Regions from separate parts of the Streptomyces sp. NPDC006368 genome, predicted to be linked through region 3. Evidence: riboswitches for the same ligand, from Rfam matches in the RefSeq annotation. Region 3 holds a riboswitch; each other region holds the start of a gene.
The links. A riboswitch is a leader RNA that binds a small molecule or an ion and turns the genes downstream of it on or off. The one in region 3 is predicted to bind cobalamin.
Positions count from the first base shown of each region.

Region 1: it holds a riboswitch for cobalamin, as region 3 does, so the genes downstream of both, ABZZ38_RS16735 (ribonucleoside-diphosphate reductase subunit alpha) here and cobN (cobaltochelatase subunit CobN) in region 3, are expected to answer to the same signal.
Region 2: it holds a riboswitch for cobalamin, as region 3 does, so the genes downstream of both, ABZZ38_RS04770 (cobalamin biosynthesis protein) here and cobN (cobaltochelatase subunit CobN) in region 3, are expected to answer to the same signal.
Region 4: it holds a riboswitch for cobalamin, as region 3 does, so the genes downstream of both, ABZZ38_RS16420 (energy-coupling factor ABC transporter permease) here and cobN (cobaltochelatase subunit CobN) in region 3, are expected to answer to the same signal.

Region 1 covers NZ_JBEXQK010000019.1:52,016-59,847, forward strand. The annotation lists gene ABZZ38_RS16720 (carbon starvation CstA family protein) at 1-1,597, shown strand, start outside; gene ABZZ38_RS16725 (YbdD/YjiX family protein) at 1,594-1,818, shown strand; gene ABZZ38_RS16730 (GNAT family N-acetyltransferase) at 1,977-2,486, shown strand; cobalamin riboswitch at 2,500-2,665, shown strand; gene ABZZ38_RS16735 (ribonucleoside-diphosphate reductase subunit alpha) at 2,804-5,161, shown strand; gene ABZZ38_RS16740 (ribonucleotide-diphosphate reductase subunit beta) at 5,161-6,174, shown strand; gene ABZZ38_RS16745 (DUF2809 domain-containing protein) at 6,177-6,557, shown strand; gene ABZZ38_RS16750 (helix-turn-helix domain-containing protein) at 6,738-7,724, shown strand; gene ABZZ38_RS16755 (D-Ala-D-Ala carboxypeptidase family metallohydrolase) at 7,763-7,832, opposite strand, start outside.
Region 2 covers NZ_JBEXQK010000003.1:274,597-282,428, forward strand. The annotation lists gene ABZZ38_RS04765 (cobyric acid synthase) at 1-1,314, opposite strand, end outside; gene ABZZ38_RS04770 (cobalamin biosynthesis protein) at 1,311-2,270, opposite strand; cobalamin riboswitch at 2,379-2,513, opposite strand; gene ABZZ38_RS04775 (hypothetical protein) at 2,654-2,875, opposite strand; gene ABZZ38_RS04780 (inorganic phosphate transporter) at 2,888-4,171, opposite strand; gene ABZZ38_RS04785 (class II aldolase/adducin family protein) at 4,444-5,112, shown strand; gene ABZZ38_RS04790 (hypothetical protein) at 5,170-6,324, shown strand; gene ABZZ38_RS04795 (hypothetical protein) at 6,539-7,832, shown strand, end outside.
Region 3 covers NZ_JBEXQK010000002.1:207,506-215,337, reverse strand. The annotation lists gene ABZZ38_RS02845 (precorrin-2 C(20)-methyltransferase) at 1-963, opposite strand, end outside; gene ABZZ38_RS02840 (precorrin-8X methylmutase) at 960-1,607, opposite strand; gene ABZZ38_RS02835 (cobalamin biosynthesis protein CobG) at 1,723-2,910, opposite strand; cobalamin riboswitch at 2,929-3,067, shown strand; gene cobN (cobaltochelatase subunit CobN) at 3,101-6,757, shown strand; gene ABZZ38_RS02825 (GNAT family N-acetyltransferase) at 6,754-7,452, shown strand; gene ABZZ38_RS02820 (SDR family oxidoreductase) at 7,466-7,832, shown strand, end outside.
Region 4 covers NZ_JBEXQK010000018.1:109,618-117,449, reverse strand. The annotation lists gene ABZZ38_RS16450 (hypothetical protein) at 1-1,660, shown strand, start outside; gene ABZZ38_RS16445 (hypothetical protein) at 1,802-2,092, shown strand; gene ABZZ38_RS16440 (polysaccharide pyruvyl transferase family protein) at 2,369-3,307, opposite strand; gene dhaK (dihydroxyacetone kinase subunit DhaK) at 3,798-4,790, shown strand; gene dhaL (dihydroxyacetone kinase subunit DhaL) at 4,829-5,470, shown strand; gene dhaM (dihydroxyacetone kinase phosphoryl donor subunit DhaM) at 5,467-5,886, shown strand; cobalamin riboswitch at 5,926-6,147, shown strand; gene ABZZ38_RS16420 (energy-coupling factor ABC transporter permease) at 6,176-6,874, shown strand; gene ABZZ38_RS16415 (energy-coupling factor ABC transporter substrate-binding protein) at 6,874-7,212, shown strand; gene cbiQ (cobalt ECF transporter T component CbiQ) at 7,219-7,832, shown strand, end outside.

The DNA.
Region 1 (7,832 bases), on a different contig from region 3:
CCTCTTCATGGGCGTCTACCTGCGGGTGCTGCGGCCCGGCAAGGTCACCGAGGTGTCGGTCATCGGTGTCGCGCTGCTGTTGCTCGCCATCGTCGCGGGCGGCTGGGTCGCGGAGTCCTCCCTCGCCGACACCTTCACGCTGGAGCCGGGCACGCTGGTCATCTGGATGATCGTGTACGGCTTCCTCGCCTCCGTCCTGCCGGTGTGGATGCTGCTCGCGCCGCGCGACTACCTCTCGACCTTCATGAAGGTCGGCACGATCGTGCTGCTCGCCATCGGTGTCTTCGTCGCCCTGCCGACCCTGAAGATGCCGGCCGTCACCGATTTCGCGAGCCGCGGCGACGGCCCGGTCTTCGCCGGCTCGATGTTCCCGTTCGTCTTCATCACCATCGCGTGCGGCGCGCTCTCCGGCTTCCACTCCCTGGTCTCCTCGGGCACCACCCCGAAGATGGTCCAGAAGGAGACGCAGATCCGGATGATCGGGTACGGGGCGATGCTCACCGAGTCCTTCGTCGCCGTCATGGCGATGATCACGGCCTGCATCATCGACCCGGGCCTCTACTTCGCGATCAACTCCCCCGCGGGCGTCGTCGGGACGACCGTGCAGTCCGCGTCCGAAGCGGTGACGAACTTCGGCTTCACCGTCTCGCCCGAGCTGCTGACGAAGGCCGCGGCGGACGTCGAGGAGGCCTCGCTGCTGTCCCGGACCGGCGGCGCGCCGACCTTCGCCCTCGGAATGTCGGAGATCTTCTCCGCGGTCGTCGGCGGTACCGCCATGAAGGCGTTCTGGTACCACTTCGCCATCATGTTCGAGGCGCTGTTCATCCTCACGACGGTGGACGCCGGCACCCGCGTGGGCCGCTTCATGCTCCAGGACATGCTGGGCAACGTCCACAAGCCCTTCAGGCAGGTCAGCTGGAAGCCGGGCGTCTGGTTCGCGAGCGCGGTCGTCGTCGGCGGCTGGGGCTACTTCCTCTGGGTCGGCGTGCACGACCCGCTGGGCGGCATCAACCAGCTGTTCCCGCTGTTCGGCATCGCCAACCAGCTGCTGGCCGCCGTGGCCCTGGCCGTCTGCACCACGCTGCTGGTCAAGTCGGGCCGCCTGAAGTGGGCGTGGGTCACCGCGGTCCCGCTCGCCTGGGACGTGGCGGTGACGCTCACCGCCAGCTGGCAGAAGATCTTCTCGGCGGACCCGCGGGTGGGCTTCTTCGCCCAGCGGGACAAGTACCAGGCGGGCATCGACTCCGGGCAGGTGCTGCCCCCCGCGAAGTCGATGGACGACATGCACACCGTCGTCACCAACTCCACGGTCGACGGCGTCCTTTCCGCCCTCTTCGCCCTCCTCATCATCGTGGTGATCGCGGACGCGGGGCGGGTCTGCTTCAAGGCGGTCACCGACCCGGCCGGCGTGAAGCTCTCCGAGGTTCCGTACACCGAGTCGAAGCTGGTCGCCCCGGCCGGGCTGTTCCCCACGGCGGAGGAGAAGGCCGAGCTGGTGGCGGCCGGGGTCGGCCCCGAGGGCGGCATCCGCAAGGACGGCATCCGCACGGACGGCGGCACCGGTGACGAGGTGCCGGCCGGGACCGGCTCGGCGTGAGGCCGTCCGTGGCCGCGCGGCCGGGGAACCGGCTGCGACGCGCGGTGGCCTGGGTCCGCTGGTACGTGCGCGAGGTGTCCGGCGAGACGGTGTACGACAAGTACGTCGCCCACGCCCGCTCCCGCGACCCCGAGGCCGAGGTCCTGACCCGGCGCGAGTTCGAACGCAGGCGCACCGACGCGCGGGAGGCGGACCCGCGCGACGGGTTCCGCTGCTGCTAGGGAGTGTCTGCAAAGGTGCGTCGTCCGACCGCCAGGCAGACGGAGCTTTGCCGACACGGCTTAGGGACGCCCCTGGGCGAGTGACCGAACGACGGGCCGCCGTAATTCCGGAGACGGAAATACGGCGGCCCGTCGCCGTGCGCGTCCACACTCGGACCATGGACATCACGATCAGAGCGGTACGGCCGGAGGAGCACGGCACGCTGGGCGAGGTCACCGCCCAGGCGTACCTCGGAGACGGGCTGCTGGCCTTCGGCGACAGCGATGAGTACCTGATCGAGCTGCGGGACGTGGCCCGGCGGGCCGCCGAGGCGGAGGTGCTGGTGGCCGTCGGCCAGGCGGAGGGGACGGAACGGGTGCTGGGCGGTGTCACGTTCGCCCGGGCCGGCCGGCCGTGGGCCGAGCTCGCGCGGGACGGCGAGGCGGAGATCCGGATGCTCGCGGTGGCGAGGGAGGCGCGGCGGCGCGGCGCCGGGGAGGCGCTCGTACGGGCGTGCGCGGACCGGGCCCGGGCGACGGAGGGATGCCGGCGGCTGGTGCTCTCCTCGCAGCAGGCGATGCACGCCGCACACCGCGTGTACGAGCGGCTCGGGTTCGTCCGCACGCCGGAGCGGGACTGGCGGCCGATCCCCGGCGTCACGCTCCACACGTACGCGCTCGCGCTCTGACTTGTGTCCGCCGACACAAGATGTGGGGGGTGGTCCACGGGCCGCCCCCCACATGTATGCTCATCTCGCTGTCGCCGCAGGGGAATCCGGTGCGAATCCGGAACTGTCCCGCAACGGTGTATTGGTCTGCCTTTGCGCACCCATGAGTCCGAAGACCTGCCGACGGTGCGTCCGGCCATCCGGCCCGGGCGCCGAGACGTCCGGGCCTCGCGGAATGGGCCGGTGGACGCGGTGCGTGCGCCCCTGTGCCCGGGCGCGTCCCCGCTCCCCCGCCCCGCCCGCCGGTGGCCCCGAGCCGAGCGAGGGAGAGCCCCCACGTGACCATCGCGCCAGCCGATCCGGCCACAGCCAGGGACGCGGAGACCGATGGACCCGGGACCGTGCTGCTGCGGGTCCTGACGGACCTCACCGCCGATCTGCCCGACACCGACCCCGGCCGGGTCGCCGCCGCCGCGCTGCGCGGCCGGCACGCCGGGTCGGACGAGGCGGAGCTGCGGGAGCTCGCCACCGAGGCCGCCGCCGGGCTGATCTCCGAGGACCCGGCGTACTCACGGCTCGCGGCCCGGCTGCTGACCCGGACCATCGCCGAGGAGGCGGCGGGCCAGGGAGCGGTGTCGTTCTCGGCGTCGGTGGCCGTCGGTCACCGGGAGGGCCTGATCGCGGACCGTACGGCCGCGTTCGTACGGCTCCACGCTCCCCGGATGGACGCGCTGATCGACCCCGCCGGTGACGACCGGTTCGGCTACTTCGGGCTGCGGACGCTGTACTCCCGCTACCTGCTGCGGCACCCGATCACCCGCAAGGTCATCGAGACGCCGCAGCACTTCATGCTGCGCGTGGCCGCCGGGCTGGCGGAGGACGACAGCGTGCGGGCACTGGAGGAAGTGGCGGCGCTCTACGGCCTGATGAGCCGGCTCGACTACCTGCCGTCCTCGCCGACGCTGTTCAACTCCGGTACCCGCCACCCGCAGATGTCGTCCTGCTACCTGCTGGACTCGCCGCTGGACGAGCTGGACTCGATCTACGACCGCTACCACCAGGTCGCGCGCCTGTCCAAGCACGCGGGCGGCATCGGCCTGTCGTACTCGCGCGTCCGCGCCCGGGGTTCGCTGATCCGTGGCACCAACGGCCACTCCAACGGCATCGTGCCGTTCCTGAAGACGCTGGACGCCTCGGTGGCGGCCGTGAACCAGGGCGGGCGGCGCAAGGGCGCGGCGGCCGTGTACCTGGAGACGTGGCACGCGGACATCGAGGAGTTCCTGGAGCTGCGCGACAACACGGGCGAGGACGCGCGGCGTACGCACAACCTGAACCTGGCGCACTGGATCCCGGACGAGTTCATGCGCCGGGTCAACGCCGACGCCGAGTGGTCGCTGTTCTCGCCGGCCGACGTGCCGGAGCTGGTCGACCTGTGGGGCGAGGAGTTCGACGCCGCGTACCGCGCCGCCGAGGCCAGGGGCCTGGCCCGCAAGACCATGCCGGCGCGTGACCTGTACGGCCGGATGATGCGGACGCTGGCCCAGACCGGCAACGGCTGGATGACGTTCAAGGACGCCTCCAACCGTACGGCCAACCAGACCGCCGAGCCGGGCCACACGGTCCACTCCTCGAACCTGTGCACCGAGATCCTGGAGGTCACGGACGACGGTGAGACGGCCGTGTGCAACCTGGGTTCGGTGAACCTCGGCGCGTTCGTGGCCGGCGGGGACATCGACTGGGAGCGGCTCGACGAGACGGTCCGTACGGCGGTGACGTTCCTCGACCGGGTCGTCGACATCAACTTCTACCCGACCGAGCAGGCCGGGCGGTCGAACGCCAAGTGGCGCCCGGTGGGCCTGGGCGCGATGGGCCTGCAGGACGTCTTCTTCCAGCTGAAGCTGCCGTTCGACTCCCCCGAGGCGCGTGCCCTGTCGACGCGTATCGCCGAGCGGATCATGCTGGCGGCGTACGAGGCGTCGGCCGACCTCGCCGAGCGCAACGGCCCGCTGCCGGCCTGGGAGAAGACCCGGACGGCGCGCGGGGTGCTCCACCCCGACCACTACGACGTGGAGCTGAACTGGCCGGAGCGGTGGGCGGCCCTGCGCTCCCGCATCGCCGAGGTCGGCATGCGCAACTCCCTGCTCCTCGCCATCGCGCCGACCGCGACGATCGCCTCGATCGCGGGCGTGTACGAGTGCATCGAGCCGCAGGTCTCCAACCTGTTCAAGCGCGAGACGCTGTCGGGCGAGTTCCTCCAGGTCAACTCCTACCTGGTGGCCGAGCTGAAGCGGCTCGGCGTGTGGGACGCGCAGACCCGCGAGGCGCTGCGCGAGTCCAGCGGCTCGGTGCAGGGCTTCACCTGGATCCCGGCCGAGGTGCGCGAGCTGTACCGGACGGCGTGGGAGATCCCGCAGCGCGGCCTGATCGACATGGCGGCGGCGCGGACGCCGTTCCTGGACCAGTCGCAGTCGCTGAACCTGTTCCTGGAGACGCCGACCATCGGCAAGCTGTCGTCGATGTACGCGTACGCCTGGAAGCAGGGGCTGAAGACGACGTACTACCTGCGTTCGCGCCCGGCGACCCGGATCGCCCGCGCCGCCCAGGCGTCCGCCCCCGTACCCGCCCAGCAGGTGTCCGAGCCCGACGCCGTCGCCTGCTCCCTGGAAAACCCCGAGTCCTGCGAGGCCTGCCAGTAATGAGCTCCACCGAGAAGAACCTGCTCGACCCGGGCTTCGAGCTGACCCTGCGTCCGATGCGCTACCCGGACTTCTACGAGCGCTACCGGGACGCCATCAAGAACACCTGGACCGTGGAGGAGGTCGACCTCCACTCCGACGTGGCCGACCTCGCCAGGCTCACCCCGGGTGAGCAGCACCTGATCGGCCGGCTGGTCGCGTTCTTCGCGACGGGCGACTCGATCGTCGCGAACAACCTGGTCCTTACGCTCTACAAGCACATCAACTCGCCCGAGGCGCGGCTGTACCTGTCGCGGCAGCTGTTCGAGGAGGCCGTGCACGTCCAGTTCTATCTGACGCTGCTCGACACCTACCTGCCCGACCCGGAGGACCGCGCGGCGGCGTTCGACGCCGTGGAGAACATCCCGTCCATCCGCGAGAAGGCGCGGTTCTGCTTCCGCTGGATGGACTCGGTGGAGAAGATCGACCGGCTGGAGACGAAGGCCGACCGCCGCCGGTTCCTGCTGAACCTGATCTGCTTCGCCGCCTGCATCGAGGGCCTGTTCTTCTACGGGGCCTTCGCGTACGTGTACTGGTTCCGTTCGCGCGGTCTGCTGCACGGCCTGGCGACCGGCACCAACTGGGTGTTCCGCGACGAGACGATGCACATGAACTTCGCGTTCGAGGTCGTGGACACCGTCCGCAAGGAGGAGCCCGAGCTCTTCGACGACGAGCTCCAGCAGCAGGTGACCGACATGCTGAGGGAGGCCGTGGATGCGGAGCTGCAGTTCGGCCGCGACCTGTGCGGGGACGGCCTGCCGGGCATGAACACCGAGTCGATGCGCCAGTACCTGGAGTGCGTCGCCGACCAGCGCCTGACGCGCCTGGGGTTCGCCCCGGTGTACGGCTCGGAGAACCCGTTCTCGTTCATGGAGCTCCAGGGCGTCCAGGAGCTGACGAACTTCTTCGAGCGCCGCCCGTCCGCCTACCAGGTGGCGGTGGAGGGCTCGGTCGACCTCGACGAGGACTTCTGACCGTGGTCGCCACGCGGTGGGCGGCGTGCGCCGCCGCCGCGGTGACCGCCGCCGCGGGCCTGGGCATCCGGTCCGCGGCGGCGGGCGCCGTCGCGAAGTACGCGGGTGACGCGCTCTACACCGTGCTGGTGGTCGCGCTGGTGGTGCTGGTGGCGCCCCGGCTGCGGCCGTGGGCCGCCGCCGGGATCGCCCTCGGTTTCTCGTGTGCGGTGGAGCTGTTCCAGCTGACGGGTGTCCCGGCCGCACTGGCGGCTCACAGCGTGGCGGCCCGCCTGGTCCTGGGCACGTCGTTCAACGCGCCGGACCTCTTCTGGTACGCGGTGGGCGCGGGGGCGGGCGGGCTGGTGCTGGGTGCCGCCGGGCGCTCGGCGCGGCGCAGCTGACGGTCGATGGCCCGCTCCCGGGCGTGCCCGATGAGCGAGGGAAGCAGAAGAAGGACGAGTATTCCGGTGACGACGAGGTAGTCGAGGATTGCGTTCATGTCCTCCACTGTCGCCGTCCCGCACGAGGAAAGTCAGTGGCAGGACTGTCATCAACCATCGAATTACTGCCACACTCGTCGCATGCTGAAGAACGTGGCCGCCGTCCTGCTCGACGGTGTGCACCCTTTCGAACTCGGCGTCCTCTGCGAGGTCTTCGGACTTGACCGCAGTGACGACGGGCTGCCCGTCCACGACTTCGCCGTGGCGTCCGCCGAGGGCCCCCGGCTCCGTACCCACGCGGGCTTCGTCCTGGAGGTGGAGCACGGTCTCGACCGGCTGGCCGACGCGGACCTCATCGCCGTACCGGCGGGCGGCGGTTACGTGGACCGCCCGTACCCGGAGGCGTTGCTGACCGCCCTGCGCGAGGGTGTCGAGCGCGGGGCGCGCGTGCTGTCCGTCTGCACGGGTGCCTTCGTGCTGGGCGCCGCGGGGCTGCTCGACGGGCGCCGCTGCACCACCCACTGGCGCCACGCCGAGCTGCTGACGCGCCGTCACCCCCGGGCGCTGGTCGACCCCGACGTGCTGTACGTCGACGACGGCCCGGTCATCACGTCGGCGGGCACCGCCGCCGGGATCGACGCCTGCCTCCACCTGGTGCGGCAGGAGCACGGACCGGAGGTCGCCAACACCATCGCCCGCCGCATGGTGGTGCCGCCCCACCGCGATGGCGGGCAGGCGCAGTACATCGACCGGCCGCTGCCGCGCAATCCGGGCGACACCGTCGGGGAGGTACTGGACTGGATGGAGCGGCACCTGGACCAGGAGATGACCGTCGAGCAGCTGGCCGCACGGGCGCACATGTCACCGCGCACCTTCGCCCGCCGCTTCCAGCAGGAGACGGGCACCACGCCCTACCGGTGGCTCCTGCGCCGGCGGGTGCTGCTGGCACAGGAGTTGCTGGAGGCGACGGACGACACCGTGGACACGATCGCGGGCCTGGCCGGCTTCGGCAACGCCGCGGGGCTGCGGCACCATTTCCTCCGCAGCCTGGGGACCACGCCCAACGCCTACCGCCGCACCTTCCGCGGTTCGGGAGGGCGCGGCGGCCCGCTGCGGGCGGCCTCCTGACCCGCCCCGCCTGCCGACCAGCCCCGCCTGCCGACCCGTCAGATGCCGCAGCCGGAGGCGGACCAGAAGCGGCTCGCGCGGTGGTCGAGGTGCGTGTGGTCGCCGTGT
Region 2 (7,832 bases), on a different contig from region 3:
CTCCAGCGAGCCGTGCCAGTGCGTGCCCCAGACGGCCCCGACGCGGCAGCCGTCCAGGCTGCGTCCCGCGTCATCGGAGAAGAACGTCTCCCCGCCCCGTACGTCCGCGACGCCGTGGTGGATCTCGTACCCCTCGACCGGCTCACCGAGGGCCTCGCCGACCGGCCGCGCGAGGGTCTTCCCGGGCGCGAACCGCACCCGTACCGGCAGCAGTCCGAGCCCGTCGACCGCACCGGCCCGGGACTCGACGTCGTCATGGATGTGCTCGCCCAGCGCCTGGAAGCCGCCGCAGATGCCCAGCACGGGACGGCCTTCGGCGGCCCGCCGGGCGATCGCGTCCGCCAGGCCCCGCTCGCGCAGCCACGCCAGCGCCTTCACCGTCCCGCGCGTGCCGGGCAGGACGACCAGGTCGGCGTCGGCGAGCTCCTCCGGCCGGTCGACGAACCGCACCACGACACCCGGCTCGGCGGCCAGCGCGTCCACGTCGGTGAAGTTCGACATCAGCGGTACGGCGCAGACGGCGACGCGCAGCACGTCCTCGCCGACCGGCGGCGCGACGACCGACTCCCGTACGGCACCCCGCAGGGACACCCGCAGGCCGTCCTCCTCGTCGATGCCGAGGCCGTGCGCGTACGGCAGGACACCGAAGGTGCGGCGGCCGGTCAGGCCGAGCAGCATGTCCAGCCCCGGTTCCAGCAGCGTCACGTCACCGCGGAACTTGTTGACCAGGTAGCCCGCGATCAGGTCCTGGTCCTCGGGCGCCAGCAGCGCCGTCGTCCCGAAGAACTGGGCGAACACCCCGCCCCGGTCGATGTCGCCGACCACGACGACGGGGAAGCGCGCGGCCCGCGCGATGCCCATGTTGACGATGTCGTTGCGGCGCAGGTTGATCTCCGCCGGGCTGCCCGCGCCCTCGCAGATCACCGCGTCGTACGTGTCGCGCAGCTCCTGCAGGCACTCGACGACCGTGCCCAGCAGCGCCTGCTGCCGGCCGCCGTGGTAGCCGCGCGCGCTCAGCTCGCCCACCGGCTTGCCCATGAGCACGACCTGGCTGGACCGGTCGCCGCCCGGCTTGAGCAGCACCGGGTTCATCAGCGCGGTCGGCTCGACCCGCGCAGCCTGCGCCTGCATGGCCTGGGCGCGACCGATCTCCGCGCCCTCGCGCGTCACGAACGAGTTGAGGGACATGTTCTGTCCCTTGAACGGCGCGACCTTCACACCCTGCCGCACCAGCCAGCGGCAGATGCCGGCCGTGACGACGCTCTTGCCCGCGTCGGACGTGGTGCCCGCGACGAGCAGCCCCCCACCCCTCATGTACGCCTCCGCTTCCCGGCCTTCACGGCCCCCAGGACCAGTCGCCCACCCACGCACACCGCGAGCGTGAGGGCGGTCACCCGGCGCGACAGCCGCGCCGCGCGCTCGATGTCCGCCACCTCGACGGCCCGGCCCCCCGCGTTGAGGACGGGCCGGTGTTCGACGCGCCCGCCGTACGACAGGGTGCCCCCGAGCCGTACGCCCAGGGCGCCCGCGAAGGACGCCTCCACGGGCCCCGCGTTGGGGCTCGGGTGCTTCGCGGCGTCGGCGCGCCAGGCCCGTACCGCGCCGCGGGTGTCCTCGCCCGCCACCGCCGCCAGGGCGGCCGTGAGGCGGGCGCCGGGCCAGCCGGCCAGGTCGTCGAGCCGGGCCGAGGCCCAGCCGAAGCGGCGGTGGCGCGGCGACTTGTGACCGACCATCGCGTCCAGGGTGTTCACCGCCCGGAAGGCGACGAGGCCGGGGACGCCGCCGATCGCGCCCCACACGAGCGCGCCGACCACGGCGTCGGAGGTGTTCTCGGCGACGGACTCGACGACCGCGCGGGCGATGCCGGGTCCGTCCAGGGACTGCGGGTCGCGCCCGCACAGATGAGGCAGCCGCTCCCGGGCGACCTCCAGGTCGCCCGCCGCGAGCGCGCCGCCGATGGCGCGGGCCTCGCGGCCCAGCGTGGTACCGCCGACGACGGCCCAGACGGAGGCGGCGGTCAGCGCGACGGAGGCGGCGCGCCGTCCGCGTACCGCCCGGGCCGCGAGCGCCGCCGCACCGGCCGCACCCCCGGCGCACACCAGGGCGTGCAGCGCGCCCCACGCGCGGTGGTCGCGCCACAGCACGCCCTCCACGCACCCCGCGGCGCGGCCGAAGGCGGCCACGGGATGCCCGCGGCGGGGGTCGGCGAGGAGGAGGTCGGCGGCGAGCCCGGCGGCGGCGCCACAGGCGAAGACATGGTCGCTACGCATCGGATCAGCAGGCCGACACGGTTCGCAGACCTCGGGGACGTACGGCTCTCGACGCAGCGGGAAGGCAGCCTGACATGGCGCAATGTCCTCACTCAGGGTCCGCGCCCTGGCTCGACGTGACCGGCGGCGAAAGTTCCTGACTCATCCGGCCGGGGCCGGACTCACAGTGGCGGGACCGCGCCGGATTCTCACCGGCTTCCTCTCTCCTGCCGCCGTAATGGCCCCGGCAGTCCACCACGCCCCGCGAACGCCCGTCAACTCGCCGTTGACCTGCGGAGGGAGGGTGTGCCGAGACACACACGGCGCACGCCCGGCACGCCGGTGCGCACGACGGCGCCCCCGGAGCGGAGAACCGTTCCGGGGGCGCCGTGGACGTGCCGGGGTCAGGTGACGATCAGGAAGATTCCGTACGCCACCGCCGCGGCGCACAGCGCGAAGCACGCGTAGGCGCCGGTGCGGGCCATGACCGCGGTGCCCCCACTCGCCGAGGCCGTCTCCTGCTTGGAGAGGCCGATGATGCCGAGGGTGAACAGGCCCACCAGTGCGACGGTGGCCAGGAGGCTGACACCGAAGACGGAGCCGAGAGCTGCCCAGTCGATCTTCATGCTGTTCTTTCCTTACACCGTGGCGGCGGGAGCCTGGGTGGTGGACGCCGAGCCGGCGGCCACCGGGGTGGCCTCGCCGACCGGAGCCGGGATGGTGGCCTTGAGGTCGTCGGAGGTGGCCGTGACGGTGCCGGCCGGCGGCGGGGTGACGGCCGCGATGGCGGTGGTCACGACGCCCGCGGGCTCGGCGTCGGTCTCCACCTCGTTGACGTTGGTGTGGTCGACGACCTGGCGGCGGGAGATGAACCAGATCGCGGCGCAGGAGGTGACGAGGAAGACCGCGACGACGGCGACGCCCCAGTCGCCCTGCTTGGTCACGAACTCCGAGGCGGCGGCGACCAGACCGGCGGCGGGCAGGGTCAGACCCCACGCGACGAACATCCGGGTGGCGGTGGACCAGCGGACCACGCCGCCCTTGCGGCCGAGGCCCGCGCCCATCACGGCGCCGGAGCAGGAGTGCGTCGTGGAGAGCGAGAAGCCCAGGTTGGACGAGGCGAGGATGACGGCCGCCGCGCTGGTCTGGGCGGCGAAGCCCTGCTGCGGCTGGAGGTCGGTGAGGCCCTTGCCCATGGTGCGGATGATGCGCCAGCCGCCCAGGTAGGTGCCGAGCGCGATGGCCAGACCGGCGGAGACGATCACCCAGACCGGCGGGTTCGAGCCGGGGGCGAGGGCGCCGGCGGCGACCAGCGCCAGGGTGATGATGCCCATCGTCTTCTGGGCGTCGTTGGTGCCGTGGGCGAGGGAGACCAGACCGGCGGAGGTGATCTGACCGGCGCGGAAGCCCTTGCGGCCGGTCTTCTCGTGGACGTGCGCGCCGGCCTTGTAGGTCAGGCGGGCGGCGAGCATCGCGGCGAGGCCGGCGACCAGCGGCGCGGCGATGGCCGGGATGAGGACCTTGGTGACGACGACGCCGCCGTTGACGCCGGACAGGCCGACCGAGGCGATGGTCGCGCCGATCAGGCCGCCCATGAGGGCGTGGGAGGAGCTGGACGGCAGGCCGACCAGCCAGGTCAGCAGATTCCAGAGGATGGCGCCGACGAGCGCCGCGAAGATCACTTCGGGTTGGATGCCGTCCTCGTTGACCAGTCCGCTGGAGATCGTCTTGGCGACCTCGACGGACAGGAAGGCGCCGACCAGGTTGAGCACGGCGGACATGGCCACCGCCGTCTTGGGCTTCATCGCGCCGGTCGAGATGGTCGTCGCCATCGCGTTGGCGGTGTCGTGGAAACCGTTCGTGAAATCGAACACTAGAGCTGTCACGACCACAATGGCGAGCAGCAGCGTGATGTGTTCCATTTACCCAGGCAATCGTTCGACGTCAGTGGCTCGGCGAACGTAAGCAACCTGAGTGAACGGAAGGTGAACTGACGCGGGCGTCGTGGTGTCCGGCGTTCCGGATCCGTCACGGCCCTCCGAGGGGCGGGCGGCCCGATCCCTTGCCCCATGGGCCCGGGAAGCCGGTTTGCTGCCGCTTCGCGTACTTTCCCGACCGGGGCGCCGGCCCACGGAAGAGACAAGTGTCACCCTGCCGTGACCGCCGTCGCGGGACGGGCTGACAGGATCGGCGCATGACACAGGACGCGATCGAGCGGGCGATCGAGCAGGCGTGGGACGCCCTGGTGGCCACCGCTCGCAGGACAGTGACGGACGGGCTGGTCGTCGGCACCTCCGGAAACGTCTCCGTACGGGTCGGAGACCTCATCCTCGTCACCCCCAGCGGTGTGCCCTACGACCGGCTCACCCCCGCCGACACGACCGCCGTCGACCTCGACGGCACACGGCTGCGCGGCACGCTCACCCCCACCAGCGAGCTCCCCATGCACCTGGAGATCTACCGCCACACCCCGGCCGGAGCCGTCGTCCACACCCACGCCGTGCACGCCACCGCGGTCTCCACCCTGGTCACCGAGCTCCCGCCGATCCACTACATGACCGCCGCCCTCGGCGGCCCCGTCCGCGTCGCCCCGTACGCCCTGTACGGAACGGACGAATTGGCCGAGAACATGCTCCGCGCCCTCGACCACCGCACCGGCTGCCTGCTGCGCAACCACGGAACCGTCACCTACGGCGACACCCTGGACCAGGCCTACGACCGCACCGCCCAGCTGGAGTGGATGTGCCGGCTGTGGCTCACCGCCACCTCCGTACCCGGCCACACGCCCACCCTGCTCTCGCCCGGTGAGCTGCACCAGGTGGCCGAGAAGCTTCGCGGCTACGGCCAGGCCCACCGACCGTGACCCTCCGGCGGCCCCCGTCCACTGGCAGGGGCCCGTCCGCCCGCCCACACTGGAACGGTGCGCCCGGCTACAGCGACGGCAGCGGCCGTCACCACCCTGATCGGTGTCGGCGCGGCCGCGGTCGCGGCCGCCCGATACGCCAGCGACGTCGCGCTGCGGCCCCGCCCCGACCGCCCCCTGCCCGGCGACCCCCCGCTCACCGTGCACGCCACCGCCGCCGGTCAGGTCACCCTCACGCGCTGCCTGGCCTCACTGCGGCCCGGCACGTACGGCCTCCAGGGCTCCGCCGGGTCCGGCGGCCCCGGGGGCCCCGGCGTCCACGCGATCGTCGGCCCCGTCCTGAACGACGTACCGCACTCCGCCGACACCGTCGTACGCCGCCTGGAGCGCGTGACGCGCGGCAGCCTGGACACGGGCAGCCGGGTCCGGCTCACCCCGCAGCTGCACACCGGCACCCCCACCACCGCGCTGGGCCTCGCCCACGAGGACATCGACGTCCCCGGCGAACTGGGCGACCTGCCCGCCTGGCTCGTCCCCGCCCCCCGCTCCACCTGGGTCATCGCCGTCCACGGCCTCGGCACCACCCGTGAACACCCCCTGAACGTGCTGCCGTTCCTCAACGGCCTGCAGCTCCCCGTCCTCACCCTCGCCTACCGCGGCGACGACGGCGCGCCGCGCCCCACCGACGGGCTCGGCCACCTCGGCGACTCCGAGTGGCGCGACCTGGACGCCGCGATCCGCCACGCCGTACGGCGCGGCGCCGAACGCGTCATCCTGCACGGCTGGTCCACCGGCGCCTCCATGGCCCTGCACGCCGCCGCCCACAGCGGCCTGCGCGACCGCATCGGCGGCCTCGTCCTCGACTCCCCGGTCCTCCACTGGGAGACGACGCTGCGCGCCCTGGCCACCGCCCACCGCACCCCCGCGCCGCTGCTCCCCCTCGCCGTCCGCGCCGCCCAGGGCAGGACCGGCGTGCACGGCGACCGCATCGCCGAGGCCGCCGCCCCCGACGGGCTGCGTGTGCCGACCCTGATCCTCCACGGCCCCGACGACCACCTCGCCCCCTGGGAGGGCTCCCGCGAGCTCGCCGTCCGCCGCCCCGACCTGGTCACCCTGCACCCCGTCCGGCGCGCCCCGCACGCGGCCATGTGGAACGCCGATCCCAACCGCTACGAAGAGGCGTTGCGCCGCTTCCTGACCCCCCTTCTGTAGTCCGCCCGGAGCTCCTTGCCGGAGCTCCTGCCGGAGCCCCTCCGGTGGCCCCGCGACCGGCCGCGAGGGGCGGTGAATCCCATTCCGTTTGGGCTTTCGGGCGGTCAGCGGGAAGACTGCCCCCGTGACGTCTCGAAAGCCTGATGAGCAATTGGCGCGCAACTCCAGACTCCGACTCGTCCGTCCGCGGCCCCTGACCACGGCCCGACGGGCTGTGACGACCCGGCGTACCCGGTCGGCGCCGCGGCCGCCGGAGGGCACGCCGCCCCCCGCCGAGCTCGCCCGTCAGGCGAGGGCCGTCCTCCACGACGCCGTACGCATCGCCCGCTGGGCCGCCGCCGGGCGCCACCCCGACGCCGGGCCCGCCCGGGAACGGGCGGCCACGGCACTGGACCTGACGCCGGACCAGGTGCGCGCCGGCTGGGACCGGGCCCGCCTCGCCGGACTCGTCGAGCTCCACGGCGGCACCGCCCGCCCCGGCTGGCGGCTGCACGCCTGGGACCGCGACGACTCGGCCGTCCTGCGCGGCTGGGTCGCCCTGTTCGACGCCTGGTCGCTCGTCCACCCGGCCCCCGGCGACGTCCCGCCCGCCGCGGTGGCCGAGGTCGTCGAAGCCGTCCCCCAGGTGCTCTCGCTCCTCCAGCTCTCCGCCGGGCCCGTGCCCGTACCGTCCCTGCTGGACCTGCTCCAGCAGCGCGTCGCCGAGCTCCGCGAGGAGCGCTGCGAAGTCCCCCCGGGCCCCGGACCCGACGGCGGCGCCGCGCCGCGCGAGCACACCCCGGGCCCCCTGCCGGGGCCCGACTCGCTCGCCCGCCTGCTCGACTGGGCCCTGGAGGGCCTGGCCGCCGTCGGCGCCCTCACCCTGGGCGAGGGCCAGGCCACCCTCACCCCGCTCGGCAACTGGGCGGTGTGGGTCAAGCTGGAGCAGATCTGCGTCGCCGCGCAGAGCCCCGCCGGCCACATCGAGCAGTCCGCCGAGGACATGCTGCGCGCCTGCGCCCGCCTCACCCCGGGCCCGGCCCGCGCCGAGTACCGCGCGTGGCTCGCCGCCCGCACCGTGGGCAGCGCCGTCACCGAACTCCTCGGCGTCGCACGCGGCGAGGACGCCCTGCTGCGCGGCCTCGCCTTCGAGGCGCTGCGCGTGGTCGGCGCCGCGGCCGAGGCCGAGGTCCGGGCAGCCGCCGACGAGGTCCCGCTGCGCCCCTACGCCCTGATCTGGCTCGCCGAGTACGAAGGCGCCGACCCGGACGAGGCCGCCGACGTCCTCACCCGCGAGGAGGCGACCTGGCTCTGGGTGGACACGGCCGCGGCCGTCGCCGACCACGGGGAGGCCACCCTCCTCGTCCGCCACCTGGACTCCGCCGTCCAGGGCACCGTCCCCGCCCTCCTCGACGAGGTCCGCGCGGTCGGCCACCCCCGCACGGTCCAGGTGCTGGTGGCCCTGGCCGCCGCACACCCCGACCCCGCCCTCGCCAAGGCGGTACGCCGCGCGGCCTTCCAGGTCCACA
Region 3 (7,832 bases):
CGCCACGCGCCGCCCCCGCCGCGCCAGGTCCAGGGCGAACTCGGCCCGCTCCGACTCGACCTTGTTGTCCGAGCCGTGCCGCTCCTGACCGGGGCGTACCGGCACCCGGTCCAGGTACGTGGTGTAGCCGACCAGGTCGGTCGCCGACGCGAGGGCGCCGCGCGTCTCCGGGGTCAGCCACAGCGGACCGGCCGGGCCGGTGCCGACGACCACGACCTCGCCCGTCTCCGGAAGCGCGGGGTCCTCGTCGATCCGGGAGGGAAGCACCGCCACCGAGAAGTAGGGGACCGTGTCCTCGTCGATGTCGGCGAGCGCACCGGTGCGCTCGCCGTCCATCGTGGCGCGCTCGACGTACCGCGCGTCCTGGAGGCGGCCGGCCCGCTCCAGCGCCCGGCGCACCGTGGGGAAGGTACGGCCGAGCTTCATCACCACGGCGGAGTCGGTGGACGCCAGACGGGCGGTCAGCTCCTCCTCGGGCAGCGTGCCGGGAATGATCGTGAGGACTTCCTCCGCCTCGCACAGCGGCTTGCCCAGGCGCGCCGCGGACGCGCTCACGGAGGTGACCCCGGGGATGACCTCGGTCGGGTAGCGGTGCGCCAGACGCTTGTGCATGTGCTGGTACGAGCCGTAGAAGAGAGGGTCCCCCTCGGCCAGCACGGCCACGGTGCGCCCGGCGTCGAGGTGGGCGGCCAGGCGGGCCGACGCCTCCTCGTAGAAGTCGTTCAGCGCGCCCCGGTAGCCGCCCGGGTGGTCCGTCGTCTCGACGGTGAGCGGGTACATCAGGCGCTCTTCGATGTGGTCCTCGCGGATGTGCGCCGCCGCGATCGAGCGCGCGATCGAACGGCCGTGGCGGGCGCAGTGGTACGCCACGACGTCCGCCGACGCGATGACCTCCACCGCCCGCACCGTCATCAGGGAGGGGTCGCCGGGGCCGAGCCCCACTCCGTACAGCTTGCCGCTCATGCCTGGATCTCCGCCTCGTGCGCGATGGCGTTGACCGCCGCCGCGGCCATGGCGCTGCCGCCGCGCCGGCCGCGTACCACCAGGTGGTCGAGGTCCGGGAACGCCGCCAGGGCGTCCTTGGACTCGGCCGCGCCGATGAAGCCGACCGGGATGCCGATGACGGCCGCCGGGCGCGGTGCGCCCGCCGCGACCATCTCCAGGAGGTGGAAGAGCGCGGTGGGGGCGTTGCCTATGGCGACGACCGACCCTTCGAGGCGGTCGCGCCACAGCTCCAGCGCGGCGGCGCTGCGCGTGGTGCCCAGTTCGGCGGCGAGCGCCGGCACGGACGGGTCGGAGAGCGTGCAGATCACGTCGTTGTCGGCGGGCAGCCGCTTGCGGGTGACGCCGCTCGCGACCATCTGCGCGTCGCACAGGACCGGCGCCCCGGCGCGCAGCGCCTCGCGGGCGCGGGCGACGACCCGCGGGGTGTAGGCGAGGTCGCGGACGAGGTCGACCATGCCGCAGGCGTGGATCATGCGCACGGCGACCTGGCCGACGTCGGCCGGCAGGCCCGCGAGATCCGCCTCGGCGCGGATCGTGGCAAAGGACTGGCGGTAGATCTCCGCCCCGTCCTTCTCGTAGTCAAACACTCTGCTCTCGCTCATCTCTTCGTACGGTCACGAGTCACGGTCACGGATTCACGGTCACCGGTTCACGGTCACGGATTCACGGTCACGGGTTCACGGTCACTGGGTGCGCGTACGGTCCGCGCGGCACGGTTCACGCGTCGCGCGTCACGGTCGTCACCTCGTAGTCGCCGCCGGCGGTCGCCACCGCGTCCACCCACGCCCCCTGCGGATGGCCGCACCGGCGCGCGCAGCCCGACCAGTGCACCGGCAGCCCCGGACTCCCGGCGAGCGGGCGCGCGTCCGCCCGCACGTCGGAGAGCGACTTCGCGCAGCCGGGGCGGCCCGTGCACGCGGTCACCCCCACCCAGGGGGAGTCGGCGCGGGTGAGGAACCCGGCCGCGTCCAGCTCCGCCAGCCGCGCCTCGGCCGCCGCCCGGTCCGGGAAGCCCGGCAGCACGAAGCCGCGCCACGGGGTGACCCGAACCTCGTCGGCGGGGAGCAGCGCGCGGAACCGGTCCGTCGTCACGCGCCCGAGCCGGGCCAGGACGGAGACGGTGCGGTCGTCGAGGACGCCCGGCGGGGTGGGCCCGCCGGGCGGGAGCGCGGCGTCCGGTACGGGTTCGGCCGTGAGGGCCGCCCGCCGCAGGTGTTCCGTCACGTCCACGTCCTGCCCCGGTGGCAGCTCCCGCACCCGCCACGCGCCGGTGCCCGCATCCCGGGCCGCCGCGAGGAACGCCTCCGCCGCCGCCAGCGCGGCGCGCGGCGCGTCGGCGGCGGCGACGCGGTACGTCCGGTCCGCGACCCGGAGCAGGGCGCCGCCGTCCGGGGTTGCGAGCAAGGTCACATCGGCGGCGAGCGCCGCCGCGTCCCCGCGCCCGTCGTCGACGGCGAAGAGGAACCGGCCCGACAGCCCCGTCGTCCAGTCCGCGCCGCACAACAGCTCGTCCAGCCGCCGGGCCCAGGCCAGCACGTCCGCCCCGGCGAGCGGTGAGACGACCATGTTCCGTACCCGCTCGTGCCGTTCGGACGCGGGCAGCAGTCCGGCCGCCCGCAGCAGTTCGGCGAGGCCGGCTCCACACCCCTCCCCGAGCCCCCGCAGCTCGATGTTGCCCCGCGAGGTGAGGGAGAGGTGCCCGTCGCCCAGGCGGTCCGCCGCGTCGGCCAGCACCGTTACCTGACGCGGCGTCAGTACACCGGTGGGGACGCGGAGTCGGGCCAGCGCCCCGTCGTCGGCCCGGTGCAGCCGCAGCGCACCGGGGCAGGCGTCACCGCGGTCCCGGACACGGTCCTGTATGTGTGCTTCACCCCGGTCCTGGGGTTTTGGTGAGCTGGGCGGCATGGCGGCGAGCATACGCGCAGCCTCTACTATGCAGACGGCACAGGGTCCCAGGGCCCTAGGGAGGAAGCCCGGTGAGATTCCGGCGCGGTCCCGCCACTGTGAGTCCGGGCGGAAACCGGACGAGTCAGGAACTCCCGCCGTCCTACGACCACCCGGGGCGCGGACACCCCGAGGAAGGCCTGCGCACGCCATGACGCACGCGACCACGCCCGAGGCGACGCCCGCCCCGGCCCCCGCGGCCACGATCCTGCTGCTGTCGCACTCCGACACCGACCTGCTCAGCGCCCGCGCGGCCGGCGGCCCCGTCGCGTACCGGTTCGCCAACCCCGCCCGCACCACGCTCGAAGACCTCCCCGGCCTCCTCGACGGCGCCGACCTCGTCGTCGTCCGTCTCCTCGGCGGCATCCGCGCCTGGGAGGAGGGCCTGGACGTACTGCGCGAGACGGGCAAGCCGCTCGTCGTCCTCACCGGCGAACAGGCCCCCGACGCCCAGCTCATGGAGACGTCCACCGTCCCGATCGGCATCGCGGCCGAGGCGCACGCCTACCTCGCCCACGGCGGCCCGGCCAACCTGGAGCAGCTCGCCCGCTTCCTGTCCGACACCGTCCTGCTCACCGGCCACGGCTTCGAGCCCCCGGCCGCCGCCCCCACCTGGGGCCCCCTGGAGCGCGACCGGAAGAACACCACCGGCCCGGTGGTCGCCGTGCTGTACTACCGCGCCCACCACATGAGCGGGAACACCGCCTTCGTCCACACCCTGTGCGACGCCATCGAGGACGCCGGCGCGCGGGCCCTGCCGCTGTACGTGGCGTCCCTGCGGGCACCCGAGCCGGAGCTGCTCGACCAGCTCGGCGGCGCCGACGCCGTCATCACCACCGTCCTGGCCGCCGGCGGCACCAAGCCCGCCGAGGCCCAGGCCGGCGGGGACGAGGAAGCCTGGGACGCGGGGGCGCTCGCCGCCCTGGACGTACCGGTCCTCCAGGCCCTGTGCCTGACCGGCTCGCGCTCCGCGTGGGAGGAGAACGACGAGGGTCTCTCCCCGCTCGACGCCGCCAGCCAGGTCGCCGTCCCCGAGTTCGACGGCCGCCTCATCACCGTCCCGTTCTCCTTCAAGGAGATCGACGCCGACGGCCTCCCGGCGTACGTCGCCGACGCCGAGCGCGCCGCCCGCGTCGCCGGGATCGCCGTACGCCACGCCCGGCTGCGCCACATCCCGAACGCCGACAAGCGCCTGGCGCTCGTCCTGTCCGCGTACCCGACGAAGCACTCCCGCATCGGCAACGCCGTCGGCCTCGACACCCCCGCCTCCGCCGTCGCGCTGCTGCGCCGGCTCCGCGAGGAGGGGTACGACTTCGGTGACGAGGAGGTCCCGGGCCTCGCGTCCGGCGACGGCGACGAGCTGATCTACGCCCTCATCGAGGCGGGCGGCCACGACCAGGAATGGCTCACCGAGGAGCAGCTGGCCAGGAACCCGGTCCGCATCCCGGCCGCCGACTACAAGCGCTGGTACGCCACGCTCCCCGAGGAGCTGCGTGAGAACGTCGAGCGGCACTGGGGGCCGCCGCCCGGCGAGATGTTCCTGGACCGCTCCCGTACCGCCGAGGGCGACCCGGACGGCGACATCGTGCTCGCCGCCCTCCGGCGCGGGAACCTGCTCATCCTCATCCAGCCGCCGCGCGGCTTCGGCGAGAACCCGATCGCGATCTACCACGACCCCGATCTGCCGCCCTCCCACCACTACCTGGCCGCCTACCGCTGGATCGCGGCCTCGCGCGAGGACGGCGGTTTCGGGGCGGACGCCATGGTCCACCTCGGCAAGCACGGCAACCTGGAGTGGCTGCCCGGCAAGAACGCGGGCCTGTCCGCGGCCTGCGGTCCCGACGCCGCCCTCGGCGACATCCCGCTGATCTACCCGTTCCTGGTCAACGACCCCGGCGAGGGCACCCAGGCCAAGCGCCGCGCCCACGCCACGCTCATCGACCACCTCGTGCCGCCGATGGCCCGCGCCGACAGCTACGGCGACATCGCGCGCCTGGAGCAGCTGCTCGACGAGTACGCGCAGATCTCCTCCATGGACCCGTCGAAGCTGCCCGCGATCCGCGCCCAGATCTGGACGCTCATCCAGGCCGCCAAGCTGGACCACGACCTGGGCCTGGAGGACCGGCCGGACGACGACGGCTTCGACGACTTCCTCCTCCACGTCGACGGCTGGCTCTGCGAGGTCAAGGACGCCCAGATCCGGGACGGTCTGCACGTCCTCGGCGGCGCCCCCACCGGCCCCGAGCGCGTCAACCTGGTCCTGTCGATCCTGCGCGCCCGCCAGATCTGGGGCGGCACCCAGTCCCTGCCCGGCCTGCGCGAGGCCCTCGGCCTGGACGAGTCCGCCGCCACCCGCACCACCGCCGACGCGGCCGAGGCCACGGCCCGCGCCCTGGTCGAGGCGATGGAGGACGCCGGCTGGGACCCGGCCGCCGTCGCCACGGTCGCCGCCGGCCACGGCGAGGCCGTCGCCGACATCCTCGACTTCGCCGCCCGGCAGGTCGTCCCGCGCCTGGCCGCCACCACCGACGAGCTGGACCACGCCGTCCACGCCCTGAACGGCGGCTTCGTCCCGGCCGGGCCCTCCGGCTCCCCGCTGCGCGGCCTGGTCAACGTCCTGCCGACCGGCCGGAACTTCTACTCGGTCGACCCCAAGGCCGTGCCGTCGCGCCTGGCCTGGGAGACCGGCCAGGCCCTGGCCGACTCGCTCCTGACCCGGTACCGCACCGACAACGGCGACTGGCCCACCTCCGTCGGCCTGTCCCTGTGGGGCACGAGCGCGATGCGCACCGCCGGCGACGACGTCGCCGAGGCCCTCGCCCTCCTCGGTATCCGCCCCGTCTGGGACGACGCCTCGCGCCGCGTCACCGGACTGGAGCCCATCCCGCTCGCCGAGCTGGGCCGCCCCCGCATCGACGTCACCCTCCGCATCTCCGGCTTCTTCCGCGACGCCTTCCCGCACACCATCGGGCTCCTCGACGACGCCGTGCGCCTCGCCGCCTCCCTCGACGAGCCGGCGGACCGGAACCACGTACGGGCGCACGCGCAGGCCGACCTCGCCGAGCACGGCGACGAACGCCGCGCCACCACCCGCATCTTCGGCTCCCGCCCCGGCACGTACGGCGCGGGCATCCTCCAGCTGATCGACTCGCGCGACTGGCGCACCGACGCCGATCTCGCCGAGGTGTACACGGTGTGGGGCGGCTACGCCTACGGCCGCGGCCTCGAAGGGCGCCCCGCGCGCGACGAGATGGAGACCGCGTACAAGCGCATCGCGGTGGCCGCCAAGAACACCGACACCCGCGAGCACGACATCGCCGACTCGGACGACTACTTCCAGTACCACGGCGGCATGGTGGCGACCGTCCGCGCGCTGAAGGGCACCGCCCCCGAGGCGTACATCGGCGACTCGACCCGCCCCGAGACCGTCCGCACCCGCACCCTCGTCGAGGAGACCTCCCGCGTCTTCCGCGCCCGCGTGGTCAACCCCAAGTGGATCGAGGCGATGCGCCGCCACGGCTACAAGGGCGCCTTCGAGCTGGCCGCGACCGTCGACTACCTCTTCGGGTACGACGCGACGACGGGTGTCGTCGCCGACTGGATGTACGACAAGCTGACCGAGACGTACGTACTGGACCCGCAGAACCGGGAGTTCCTCCAGGAGGCCAACCCCTGGGCGCTGCACGGCATCGCCGAGCGGCTCCTGGAGGCCGAGTCGCGCGGCATGTGGGCCAAGCCGGACCCGCAGGTGCTGGAGCGACTGCGGCAGGTGTTCCTGGAGACCGAGGGCGAGCTGGAGGACAAGTGACCATCACGGTCGGCGGCGAGGACAAGGAACTGTCGGCACGCCTCGACAAGGAGCTGACCGCGTTCAACCAGGCGGCCACCGGCGCCTCCGACGAGGCCGAGCTGTCCGTCCGGGCGACCGACGACGCGTCGGGCGAACTGATCGGCGGCCTGACCGGCTGGACCTGGGGCGGCCTCTGCGGCATCGGCATGCTGTGGGTCCGGGAGGACCACCGCAAGAGCGGCCTGGGCAGCCGGCTGATGCGCGCGGCGGAGGACGAGGCACGGCGGCGCGGCTGCGACCGCGTGATCGTGTCGTCCTTCTCCTTCCAGGCCCCGCCCTTCTACCGGCGCCTCGGATACGTCGAGACCGGCCGCGTCCCGGGCATCCCCGGTGGCCACGAGGACGTCCACTTCCACAAGTCGCTGGAGCCGGAGCCGTCCGCCGCGCCGCTGTTCCGGCTGGCCGTGGTGCTGGACCATCCCGCCGACGCGGCCGACGAAGCCCTCCGGTACGAGGAGCAGGCCCTGGCCCTCCTCCCGCGCCACGGCGGCCGGCTGGAGCGGCGGCTGCGCACGGCCGACGGGCTCTCGGAGGTGCACCTGCTGGCGTTCCCGTCACAGGACGCCTACCGCGCCTACCTGGCCGACCCGGAGCGTACGCCGGACGGGCGCATCACCGCGCGCGTGCTGGAGGTCACGGAGATCCACGGCTGACAGACTCGGCCCCATGTCATCCCCCGCCCCCGTCTCCGCCCCCATCGCCGTCACCGGAGCGAGCGGCCGTATCGGCGGCCGTGTCGCCCGCCTCCTCGCGGCCGGGGGAGTACCGCTCCGGCTCCTCGGCCGCGACCCGGCCCGGCTGCCGGACCTGCCCGGCGCGCGGAAGGCACCGCCCGCCCCGTACGGCGACGCCGGGGCGATGCGCCGCGCCCTGGACGGCGCCGGCACGCTGTTCCTGATCTCGGCGCACGAGAGCCCGGACCGGATCCAGGAGCACCGCACGGCGGTGGACGCGGCGGTCGCGGTGGGCGTCGGCCGGATCGTGTACGTGTCGTTCCTCGGCGCCGCCCCGCAGGCCACGTTCACCTTCGCGC
Region 4 (7,832 bases), on a different contig from region 3:
CCTCGCCGCGCTGGGGCTGGTGAGCCTGTACTGGTTGTGGCGGCAGCCGGCGCTCGCCGTGCCGGGCCTCGCCGTGGTCACCCTCGCGGTCGTCGTCGACGCGGGCCCGGAACTGCTGGAGCCGGCGGGCCTCGCCCTGCTCTTCGCCGTCGGGTACGCCGAGGGAACCCTGCTCCACCGCCGGTCGGCGGCTCGCCGGCAGCGCGCCCTGGCGGAACACGCGGCGGGACCGGCACGGCATCCGCTGCCCGCGACGGCCGTACGGTTCCGGCGCGGCCGGTTCTCCTTCCTGCTGGCGTCGGCGGCGCTGGCGGTCGCCGTCTTCGGCTTCTGGCAGGCCCGGCAGGAGGTCGGCGCGTACGAGGAACACGCGGCGCGCGCCACGCCGATCCGCGCCGAGGTCGTCGCCCACGAGGAACACGAGGACACGTCCGTCCTGACGGTGGCGCTCCCCCGCGGCGGCACCCGCACCGTCGAGACGCTCGCCCCGGAGGACCATCCGGTCGGCGACACGGTGGACCTCCTGGTCGACGGCGCGTGGGTACGGCTGGTGGCGGAGCCGTACGACACCACGGGCTGGGAGCTCCTGGTGGTCGGCGCCGGGGTGGTGGGGCTCGCGGTCCTCGGCAACGGCGTGGACGGCCGCCGGCGTTCGGCCCGGATGCGCCGCGAACCGCTGCCCGTGCTGCGGGTGCTGGTCCGGGAAGGCCACGAGGACGGCCGGACGTGGGTGTACGCGGCCGATGACCCTGCGGCCGGGCAGCCCATCCTGCATTTCTACTCGCTGCCCCCGATGGACGACGAGGTGGAAGAGGACGACGGCCTCCCGGAAGGCGAGGACGGAGAGGGTGGAGAGGACGGAGAGGACGGAGAGGACGGAGAGGACGCGGCGAAAGTGATCAAGGACATCGCCGCCGTGCTCAAGGGCACCGATCCTCCGCCGCCACTGCGCGAGGCCGTCCTGTACGGGGCGCCCCACGCCGGTTCGGAGGTTGCCTTCGTCGCGATGGAGGGGGACGAACCCATGGCGGAGTGCAGCGTCAGTCCGGTCCGGCCCGCCGTCCCCGGAAGCGGCGGACGGCACCACCCGGGGCAGCGTACGGTCGAGGAGATCACCGCGGGCATGGCGCCGGTGACCGCTCCCCTGTCCTGGTCGGCCGACTTCGGCTCACGGGCGGTCGGGCTCGTCCTCCTGATCGTCCAGGGCGGCGGTTTGTGGGCGTCCCTGAGCGACGGATTCTCCTGGCACTGGCCGTTCCTCGCACTGGGCCTGCTGTGGCTGGTCAACGCCGTACCGACCGCGCTCAACTGGCGGATCACCGCGGACCGCGAAGGACTGTGGGTGGCCGGTGCCTGGCGGGTGCGCCGGGTGCCGTGGGAGCGGATCGTCTCCGTCCGCCATGCCGAGGACGGCATCCGCCTCGCCCTGTCGGAGGGCCGGGACGTGAACCTCTCCCCCACCGGCTGGGCGTGGCTCACCCGGCGGTTCGGCCGCGTCCCCGTCGCCGACCGGGCGGTCGACGGCATCCGCGCCATGAGCCGGTGCCCGGAACTGCGCCCGGACCGGAACGCCACTCCGGCGGAACAGGGCATGCCCCTGGGGCCGCTCCTCCTCGTCCTGTCCGTGCTCTGGGGTGCCTCCGTGACGCTGCTGCTGTGACCGGTCCGGCGGCCGGGGCCGGGAGCGTACGGAGTTCGGGCGGTGACGCGTGGTGAGCGCCAGGTGGCGCGTCCCGGCAGGTCAGCCCGGTCGCGACCGGTGCGGTGGCGCTCGCGCGCCGGAGGTACGACGCTGGAATACATGGGTTGGGCTTCCTGGACCACAGCTGCGGTGTTCACCGGCCGAGGCGGGGTGAACACCGTCGAGGCGGGTGTCATCACCGGCGAGCTGGCCGTGCACACGACCTGGGCGGATGATCAGGCCCAGGTCGCCGTCCAGTACAGCGGGGCCTCGGACTGGTTCACCATGGCGGGCAGCCCTGTGCCCTGCCGGACCGAGGAGGAGAGCCGACGCCTGCACGAGGCCGTCGTCGAAGCGGTACGGACGGGTGCTGCCGCCGGCCTGCCGTCCCTCACCCTCCCCCTCGACTGACCGGCTCATCGATCAGCCCCGGCACTGACGGCTGGTTCTCCTTGCCGCTGAGGGCGTCGGCGAGCTCCTGTCCGCGCGGGGAGGAAACGCCACCGATCCCCTGTTCGTGGGCAAGGTCGCGCAGTCGGTCGATGCGCATCCGGCGCGGCTCGTCCTGCGGGCGCCATTGCCCGGAGGCGGTTCCACCGTGCCACTCGGCGTTGTCCCCCTCCGCCGCACGGGGGCCGCCCGCAGTGGCGGACCTCCGGGGCCCCGGCCGGCCGGTTCGGCCTCGGCTCAGCGAGGCGGTGTGTGCCGGGCCTGCGCACCCCTGTGGCCGTCGCTCACCTGCTTGAGCAGGGTGAGGAGCGGATCGGTGAGCCGGTTGTCGGGCTCGTCCAGGAACCGGCGGCGGCGTTCGGCGGCCTGCGCGCGGCCCTGGTCGAGACACCAGGTCCACCAGTGGTCGAAAGCGGCGGGACCCGCCTCCTCGGCCGGTACGACGGCGGGCCACTGGCAGGCCCGGGCCTGCGCGGTCACCTTGGCGCCACCCCGCACGGGATCCACCGCGAGAACGGGGGTGCCCGCGCGGAGCGCCAGCAGCAGCCCGTGCAACCGGTTGGTGATCACGGCGTCGAGCCGCGACAGCGCGGCCATCAACTGCTCCGGCGTGTCGAAGTGCTGCGGGTCCCGGTTGGCCAGCCGCGTGTCGAGCGGGATCCGCGCGATGTCCCTCTCCGACAGCCAGCCCTGGAGGGCGTCGGTGATCGCGCCGTGCCGACGGCGGAGGCCGTACTCCCTCTGCCCCTGCGTGAGGATGACGCCGGCCACGGGCGGCCGGCCCGTGGTGGCCGCCGAGGCGGCGAGGTCGACCACCGGTGGTCCGAGGCCACCGCTGCGGGCCAGGACGTGGTGGAAGCCGGTCACCGCCGGAGCCCCGGGCTCCACCACGCTCGTGCCCACGGCGATACGCAGGCAGTGGGCGAACCGGTCGTGCAGCCGCTCGATGTCCGGGCCGTGCAGCGGTCCGCAGATGAACACCAAGGTCCCGTACCTGCCCGGGGAGACGGCTTCGAGATGGAGCTCCCGCGGTCGGTACGCCGGACTCCACACGGTGTCGTACGGCAGCCCCTCACGGTCCAGCAGGCTCTCCACCCGCCGCAGGGCCAGTTCGTCCCCGGCCGTGACCTCGCCATGGAGGAAGCTGAACCACCCGGTGAGCAGAATCCGATTCATAACGGTTCCTCCTGGCCGGAGCTTCGACCGGGACCGTACGGGAGATCACCCCGGGAGACACCGCACGGCGGGTCCCGGCGGAGCGGATCGCGGGCGGCAGGCGGTCCGGGGGCATGACGACGACGCGGCTGCGAGTGCCCCACCGGTTGCGGTTCATGCCGGCCCCGGCCGACCGGCTCCTCGTCTGCCGACGGGCCCGAGGGTCCCCAGGGTCCCGAGGGCGCCAAGCGACGGGCCGCCGCCCCGGCCACGCTCCGATCGCGGTCAGGCCCTGGCGGTGAGCATGGCGGGGCGCCACCCGGGCCGTGCCCCCGCCCTCGACGCGTCGGACACAGAACACGCGACCAAGGGGGCATGCACACGGCCGCCGCTACCCCGATACTGAACCCTGGCCGACCGACCACCACGCCACCGACAGCACCTGACGCCCCATCAGCCCGGTCGTGAAAACCCTGTTCAGGGCTCCTCGAAATACCTGCTGGGAGATACGTTGAGAATGCTCATCAATGTCCCCGAGACCGTCGTCGCCGACGCCCTGCGCGGGCTCGCGGCGGCGCATCCCGAACTCACCGTCGATGTGGAGCACCGGATCGTCGTACGGCGGGACGCTCCCGTCGCCGGGAAAGTGGCGCTGGTCTCCGGCGGCGGTTCGGGACATGAGCCGTTGCACGCCGGGTTCGTGGGGCCCGGGATGCTGACGGCGGCCTGTCCCGGTGAGGTGTTCACCAGCCCCGTGCCGGACCAGATGGTGCGGGCGGCCGCCGCCGTGGACAGCGGCCAGGGGGTGCTGTTCGTCGTCAAGAACTACACCGGGGACGTCCTGAACTTCGAGATGGCCGCGGAGCTCGCCGAGGACGAGGGCGTGCAGGTCGCCAGGGTGCTGGTCGACGACGATGTGGCCGTGGCGGACAGTACGTACACCGCGGGGCGGCGCGGCACCGGGGCCACGCTGTTCGTGGAGAAGATCGCGGGCGCGGCGGCCGAGGAGGGCGCGCCGCTGGAGCGGGTGGAGGCGATCGCCCGGCGGGTCAACGCGAGTTCGCGCAGTTTCGGGGTCGCTCTGAGCGCGGTCACCACCCCCGCGAAGGGAAGTCCGACGTTCGACCTGCCGCCGGGCGAACTGGAGTTGGGCATCGGCATCCACGGTGAGCCCGGGCGGGAGCGGCGGCCCATGATGACGTCGGGGGAGATCGCCGACGTCGCGGTGGACGCGGTACTGGAGGATCTGCGGCCGGGCGGACCGGTGCTCGTGCTGGTCAACGGAATGGGCGCGACTCCCCTGCTGGAGCTGTACGGGTTCAACGCCGAGGTGCACCGGGTGCTGGGCGAGCGGGGCGTACCGGTGGCCCGTACGCTCGTCGGCAACTATGTGACGTCACTGGACATGGCCGGCTGCTCGGTCACCCTGTGCCAGGCGGACGAGGAGCTGCTGCGTCTGTGGGACGCCCCGGTGCGAACCGCGGCTCTGCGGTGGGGGCGGTGACCGCGGTGACGCTGGACACGGACTTCTTCCGGCGCTGGATGACGGCGACGGCAGCGGCCGTCGACCGTGAGGCGGACCGGCTGACCGAGCTGGACTCGGCGATCGGTGACGCGGATCACGGGGCGAACCTGCAGCGCGGCTTCGCCGCGGTGGTCGCGACCCTGGACACGGAGGATCCGGCCGCCCCCGGGGCGGTGCTCATGCTCGCGGGACGGCAGCTGATCTCGACGGTGGGCGGCGCGTCGGGGCCGCTGTACGGGACGCTGCTGCGGCGCGCCGGCAAGGCCCTCGGTGATTCCCCGGAGGTGACGGCGGGGCAGCTGGCCGAGGCGCTGCGCGGGGGTGTGGCCGCCGTGGCCCGGCTCGGCGGGGCGAAGGCCGGGGACAAGACGATGCTGGACGCGCTGGAGCCGGCCGTCGAGGCGATGGGCGCGGCGGCCGACGGGCAGGAGGGCGGGTCGCCCGCCGGTGAGCCGCCCGCCGAGTCGGCCGCCGGATCGCCCGGGGCGGCGTTCGCGGCAGCCGCGCGGGCGGCCGAGGAGGGCGCCCGCGCGACCGTGCCGATGCAGGCCCGCAAGGGCAGGGCCAGCTACCTCGGTGAGCGCAGTGTCGGGCATCAGGACCCCGGCGCCACGTCCTCGGCGCTGCTGATCGCGGCACTGGCGGAGGCGGCCCGGTGAGCGGGGACGCGGTGAGCGCGCCGGTCGGCATCGTGCTGGTCTCGCACAGCGCGGCGGTCGCCGCCTCCGTCGCCGAACTGGCCCGGGGCCTGGCGGGTGGCGGACCCACCGCGCCCGTCGCCGCGGCGGGCGGGACCCCGGACGGCGGGCTCGGTACCAGCGCCGAGCTCATCGCCGAAGCGGCGGCCTCCGTCGACGGCGGGGCGGGCGTGGCCGTCCTCGTGGACCTCGGCAGCGCCGTACTGACGGTGAAGGCGCTGCTCGCGGAGGGCGACGAACTTCCCGACGCCACGCGACTGGTGGACGCGCCGTTCGTGGAGGGCGCGGTGGCCGCGGTGGTCACCGCGTCGGCCGGCGGGGACCTGGACGCGGTGGTGGCCGCCGCGTCCGAGGCGTACGGCTATCGCAAGGAGTGAGGCGCGGCCACGGGGTGGAGCCGGGCGGTGCGCCGGTGCGCGGGTTGTGATGTACCTGGTCAACGCACTAGTGTCGCAGGGCCTTGGTGTACGGGAAACCGGTGCGGTACCGGTGCGGCCCTCGCCACTGTGATCGGGAAGTCCGGCTCCATCCTTCGGGAAGCCACTGGAACGCCGCGGGAGACCGCGGTGTCCGGGAAGGCGGAGTCGCGGCGGCATGACCCGTCAGCCAGGAGACCGGCCAGGGCGCGTTGTCCATCCACGAGGTGCTGGAGAGGGTCTCCCCGTCATGCATATCGCCGAGGGCTATCTGCCCCCTGCTCACGCGGCCGCCTGGAGCGTCGCGGCCGCCCCCTTCGTCGTCCACGGTGTGCGGGCCCTGAGCCGGGAGGTCAAGGCCCATCCCGAGTCGACTCTTCTGCTCGGCGCGTCCGGTGCCTTCACCTTCGTCCTTTCCGCCCTGAAACTGCCGTCGGTGACGGGCAGCTGCTCGCATCCGACCGGCACGGGCCTGGGCGCGATTCTGTTCCGGCCGCCGATCATGGCGGTGCTCGGCACCATCACGCTGCTGTTCCAGGCTCTTTTGCTGGCGCACGGGGGGCTGACCACGCTGGGCGCCAACGCCTTCTCCATGGCGGTCGTCGGCCCCTGGGCCGGCTTCGGCGTGTACTGGCTGCTGCGCCGCTTCGGAGTACCGCTGATGGTGAGCGTGTTCTTCGGGGCGTTCGTGGCCGACCTGTCCACGTACTGCGTCACCAGCGTGCAGCTGGCGCTGGCCTTCCCCGACCCGAGCAGCGGTTTCCTCGGGGCGCTGGGCAAGTTCGGCTCCATCTTCGCGGTCACGCAGGTGCCGCTGGCGGTCAGCGAGGGCCTGCTCACGGTCCTGGTGATGCGGCTGCTGATCCAGTCCAGCAAGGGTGAACTGACCCGGCTCGGGGTGCTCCTCCGGGGCGGCCGCAAGGGCGAGAAGAAGGAGGCCGTGGCGTGATGAGCCGTAACGCCAGGATCAACGCGCTGCTGCTTCTGGTCGTCGTGGCGCTGGCCGTCCTGCCGCTGGCGCTGGGGATGGGCGACCACAAGGAGGAGCCGTTCACCGGGGCCGACGCCCAGGCCGAGACGGCGATCACCGAGACGCACCCCGACTACAAGCCGTGGTTCAGCCCGCTGTACGAGCCGCCCTCGGGTGAGATCGAGTCGGCGCTGTTCTCCCTGCAGGCCGCGCTGGGTGCCGGCGTGCTGGCGTACTACTTCGGTCTGCGCCGGGGACGCCGGCAGGGCGAGGAGCGGGCGCTCGCCGGCGCGCGGGACCCCGGCCGCGGCGAGTAGCCGCGGATGCTGCCCATCGATGTGGCGGCGCACAGCAGTCGCTGGCGCCGCCGTCACCCGTGTGAGAAGGCGGTGCTGGGCTTCGGCCTGACGCTCCTGGCGGTGTGCCTGCCGCCGTGGCCCGGCGCGGTGCTGGTGGCCGGCGCCTCCCTGGCCGTCCTGCTCGGCCCGGCGGACGTCGCGCCGCGGCAGCTGTGGCGGGCGTGGCGCGTCCCGCTCGGGTTCTGTGTGACGGGCGCGGTTCCGCTGCTGTTCCAGGTGGGCGGGGCGGGCGGCTTCGTGACGCTCGCGCCGGACGGGCCGGCGCAGGCGGGGCAGTTGCTGCTGCGGACGTCGGCGGCCTCGCTCGGGGTGCTGCTGTTCGCCTTCACGACGCCGGTCTCCGACGTGCTGCCGCGCCTCGTACGGGCAGGGGTGCCCGCGCCGGTCGTCGACGTGGCGCTCGTGATGTACCGGATCGCCTTCCTGCTGCTGGACGCGGTGCGGCGGATCCGACAGGCGCAGGCGGCGCGGCTGGGGCTGACGAGCCGGGCGGCCACCTGGCGGTCGCTGGCGGGCCTGGGCGCGACGGCGTTCGTGCGCGCCTTCGACCGGGCGGCGCGGCTCCAGACGGGGCTGGC